One region of the Companilactobacillus ginsenosidimutans genome, then DNA from elsewhere that is predicted to be linked to it. Evidence: predicted binding sites of a transcription regulator. Region 1 holds the regulator's gene; the other holds the start of a gene.

Region 1 (2,483 bases):
ATTACAGAGAGGAAGAACACTCGGATTTCCGACTGCAAATTTATCTGTGGGGAAGGGTGAACTAATTCCATCCATTGGTGTCTATGCAACCAGAATCTTGGTGAATGGCAAATGGTATGATTCAATGACATCAGTTGGGTACAATATCACCTTTGCTGAGAATACTGGAGTAACCGTCGAATGTAACATTTTTGACTTTGATGAAGATATCTATGGCAACGAAGTTACACTCCAATGGGTTCACTATTTACGAGGCGAAATCAAGTTTAGTGGCGCTGATGAGTTGATTGATCAGCTTAAAAAAGATCGTGAAAATTCAAAATCATTTTTATTTGATAAATAAAATCACTCTTAATCTCGACAACTTTTGTCGGGATTTTTTTTATCATGAAAGTTAATAAATATTTTTCTGTAAAAATCCAATTTTTTAAGCGCCAATACTTGACACTCATAGGCTGAATTGTTATATTTTACATTGTTAGCACTCCAATATGAATAGTGCTAAAAGGAGGACGGTATAATGTTATCGGAACGTCAAGATGCAATCTTGAGAGAAGTCGTGCGCATTTTTACAGATACCGGCCAGCCGGTTGGATCAAAAACATTAGAGAACGCATTACCATTTCATGTAAGTTCAGCAACCATTAGGAATGAGATGGCAACTCTTGAAGAAATAGGTTATCTCGAGAAGACCCATTTATCTTCTGGACGAATACCTTCTGCTAATGGATATCGTTACTACTTAGATTATCTGGTTCAACCTACTATTGTGCCAAAAGATATTGCAAATCAGATTGATGAGGATTTCGGACAAACTTATCACCAACTTGATGACATAATCGAACGGTCAGCTAAAATACTTTCACATTTAACCAGCTACACAGCAATTACTTTAGGCCCAGAAAGCACAAAAACACGCTTAACGGGATTTAGAATTGTTCCACTTAATTCTCATCAGATAATGGCAATTATCGTTACAAGTGATAATAACGTGGAAAGTAACATCTACACAGTTGATGCGGAATTAGATAGTTCACTGATTGAGAAATTTGTTCGGATAGTAAATGATAAGTTGGTTGGTCAACCTTTACCAAGGGTAATTGAGATGTTGCATGACGACATTCCAATAATCTTGTCAGAATATATGTATTCTACTAATGGTTTGCTAGATATGGTAGATCAATTATTCAGAAAAGCTGATTCTGAAAAATATTTTGTTGACGGTCAATTAAATCTTTTAAATTACGCAAATAATAGTGATCTAGAAGGAGTGCAATCACTTCTTTCTACTATTAACCAGAGTAATGATTTGAAGAAACTGCTTAATCCTAATTCCGAGGATGATGGAATTAAAGTTCGTCTCGGTAGTGAATTGGGATCCGATGCGTTAAAGAATTATAGTATTATTACCGCTAATTATGATGTTGGACATCACGGTAAGGGCGTTATTGCACTTCTTGGACCAACATCAATGCATTATTCACAACTTATCGGATTGTTAGGCGAGTTTAGAACCGAATTAGCAAAAAGATTGATTGATTATTATTCAAGGTATGATGATTCATGATATTTATAGGAGGCAGCAATGGCAGATAAAGAAAAAGACCAAAAAGCGAAAACTTCTCAAGAAGATGTGGAAACTAAAGAAGCTCCTAAAAAAGAGGATGTTTCAAAAGATTCTAAAAAGGAATCGAAAAAAACTAGTAAGGCTGGATCTGAAGCTGAACAATTAATTAAAGAAGTTGCAGATCTCAAGAAAAAGAACGACGAATTGGAAGATAAATATATTCGTAGTCAAGCTGAAATTCAAAATATGGCAAACCGTCAAAAGAAAGAAATTGCTGGTTTGATTAAATATGATGGTCAAAAGCTGGCTAAGGAAATTCTTCCTGTTCTTGACAATCTGGAACGCGCTTTGCAAGTTGATGTTACCGATGAAACTGGTAAGCAACTTAAAAAGGGTGTTGAGATGGTTCAACAACATATGGTTAAGGCAGTTGAGGATAATAACGTAACGGCCGTCGATAATGTTGGCGAAAAATTTGATCCTGCCGATAGTCAAGCAGTTCAAACTGTTCCTGCAGATAAAGATCATCCTGCTGATACAGTTGTTCAAGTTTTACAAAAGGGATATAAACTCAATGATCGAGTTTTACGTCCTGCAATGGTAGTAGTTGCAAAATAAAATTTTAAATTATAAAAATAAAAAAGAGGTATTTGTATATGTCTAAAGTTATTGGTATTGATTTGGGTACTACAAACTCAGCTGTTGCTGTTCTTGAAGGTGGTTCTCCAAAAATTATTGCTAACCCTGAGGGTGCAAGAACAACTCCTTCTGTTGTTGCTTTTAAAGATGGTGAAATTCAAGTTGGTGAAGTAGCTAAAAGACAAGCTATCACAAACCCTGATACAGTTGCATCAATCAAAAGACACATGGGTGAAGCAGGTTACAAAGTAACTGTTGCTGGTAAGTCATACACACC
Region 2 (2,483 bases), 730 kb from region 1:
TTAGGAATATTACGAATAATCCTTGCCATTTAAGCCAATTCAAAACAATTCCGGAGATGATAGGCCCGCTGGCTAGGGCTGAACCCATTACCAGTCCAGCCATCCCCATTGTTCCACCACGTTGATCTCGCTCGGTTATTTCTAGTAGAACTGATTGAAACGACGGAAATAGGATCCCTACTCCGACGGCTTCCAAAGCTCTACCCAACATAGCCAATGGAAAATTTGGTGCTAGGATGATGATAAATGTCCCAATTCCAAAAATTGCCACGACGCTGAGAAATAATTTTTTGAACGAGATATTATTTAACAACCAAGGGCTAATTGGCATCATGATACACATGATTAGCATAAATCCAGTCGTCAGCCATTGAATGGTTGGTGCTGTTACTCCGAAGAACTTCATCAATGTCGGATAGGCGGTAGACAAAGACGACTGACTAATCGACATTGTAAAAGTTCCTGCTAAGAGAGTACTGACAAAAAGTTTTCTATTTATAATTTTGTTTGTATTGCTTGTCATAATTTCTCCTTTCAATCAAAAGAATAGTCGAAATAAAATTATTTGTCTATGGACGCAAAAAAAGAGGGATGCAAGTAATTTGCACTCCCTCCAATTTAAAAGATTATTTCTTGTCTTCTGGCTTGTTGCTCATGATTTCATCAATCAAACCATAATCCTTAGCTTCTTGAGCTGTCATATAGTTATCACGATCTGTATCTTTTTGTAGTTTTTCGAAAGTTTGGCCAGAATTGTCAGCCAAGATGTGATTTAATCTTTTTCTTGTCTTCAAAATTTCTTGTGCAGCAATTTCGATTTCTGTTTGTTGTCCTTGAGCACCACCGAGTGGTTGGTGAATAAGAACTGTTGAATTAGGTAGAGCAAAACGTTTGCCCTTTGTACCTGATGACAATAGGACTGAACCCATTGAAGCAGCCAAACCTGTAGCAATAGTTTGAACATCAGATTTTACGAAATTCATAGTATCCACGATAGCTAAACCATCGGTAACTGAGCCACCAGGTGAGTTGATGTACATGGAAATGTCCTTATCTGAATCTTGGGCGTCTAGAAATAGTAATTCTGCAATAACTGTGTTTGCCATTTGGCTGTTAACTTCGCCAGATAGCATGATAATTCTATCCTTTAATAATCTCGAATAAATGTCATAGGCACGTTCGCCACGTGAACTTTGTTCAATAACTGTAGGAACTAACATAAAATGCCTCCTGTTTTTTGATTAGCACTCTTAACGGTACGGTGCTAATTTAGCATATAAATAATACAGGGTCAACAAACTAGCACTATATTATGTAAAAAAAATTATCATTTGAATATTAATGATTTAATATGGATTAACATCAGCATTGCTTAGCCATTGATTTGTGCCAACACGGAAATAAGTGTGTTGTGTGTCATTATTAAAGTAACCCATTTGATCGGCTTTAAAAGCATAGCCTTTTTCTAGACGACCGATAGTTTTTGCGCCAAAGTCATCATAAATTATCGCTGCTGGATTAGCAGTTACTGTAACTCCAGTAATATGAGGCTCTCCAGATGCTGCGAGTTTCAAACTTGCAACAACATCAGACATACGTGCCCATTCATTTGTGGAAACACGTAAGTAAGTTTCTTTACCACTTTGAATCCACATATCGGTGTACCAATTTGTTTTAGCACCCAGACTACGATTCTTAACTGCAGTAAAGTTATTACTATCATCTTTGTTATACAAAGTAGTTAACTTTGGCGTCGCCACATTGCTAATGTAATTAAAAGCATTGTGATCATCCGCCTTTGCAATTTGTGCAAACGGAACAATTGCCAATACCGCCATTAATGTTAGAAAAAAGCTTGTAAGTAATTTTTTCATAATTCCCCCCAAAGTAATTTAATCTATAAGTCAACTTTAACGGATATAAATATTAAGTCAAAGTATTCTTGGGATTATGAAAATTCAGTTATTTACCTATTATAAATTTAATTCAAAAGCCAATCTTTTGCCTTCAGGAGTTGAATCAATGTAAATGATTCCACGTTGTACATATCCAAAACTCTTGGCCAATCTTTGCATACGCACATTCATTTCATGAGTATCAATACGTAGATTGTGGAATCCTTTTTCTACAGCTAGTGTAGTTAAATTGGAGAAGAGAAATTTACTTAAGTGCATCCCTCTAAATTTGCTGGAGATAGCAACCGTATGAGTAGTTGCATAAGGGTCAGCAGTGGCAGACCAAGCTCCGTCATAAATTTTTGCATAAGTAGGGTCCGGTGTTGTATACAATGCGGCAGTAGCAGCAATTTCTCCGTCAACTATCAATACATTGCTGAATCCTAAATCAATATCTTTTTCAATTTTCTCACGGTTTGGTGAACCATTTTGCCACTGAGTACTCCCGTCTTTTTTCAGAAGTGCTTTTGCTTCATTAATGATATCCATAATTGCATCTAGGTCGTCTAGATTTGCTTTTCTTAAATA

What was found. Region 1 encodes HrcA, which represses chaperone genes, less so after heat shock. Its sites were predicted from a motif close to TTAGCACTCNNNNNNNNNGAGTGCTAA; they were not measured.
Region 2: clpP (ATP-dependent Clp endopeptidase proteolytic subunit ClpP) is a predicted target of HrcA. The motif match lies at 1,242-1,268, and genes of this name have one in related genera.

What each region holds. Positions count from the first base shown of each region.
Region 1 is NZ_CP012034.1:614,510-616,992, reverse strand. Features, by position in the region: gene ribF (riboflavin biosynthesis protein RibF) at 1-343, shown strand, start outside; gene hrcA (heat-inducible transcriptional repressor HrcA) at 521-1,567, shown strand; gene grpE (nucleotide exchange factor GrpE) at 1,586-2,185, shown strand; gene dnaK (molecular chaperone DnaK) at 2,224-2,483, shown strand, end outside.
Region 2 is NZ_CP012034.1:2,473,732-2,476,214, forward strand. Features, by position in the region: gene ABM34_RS12245 (DHA2 family efflux MFS transporter permease subunit) at 1-523, opposite strand, end outside; gene clpP (ATP-dependent Clp endopeptidase proteolytic subunit ClpP) at 627-1,220, opposite strand; gene ABM34_RS12255 (hypothetical protein) at 1,347-1,874, opposite strand; gene ABM34_RS12260 (GNAT family N-acetyltransferase) at 1,974-2,483, opposite strand, start outside.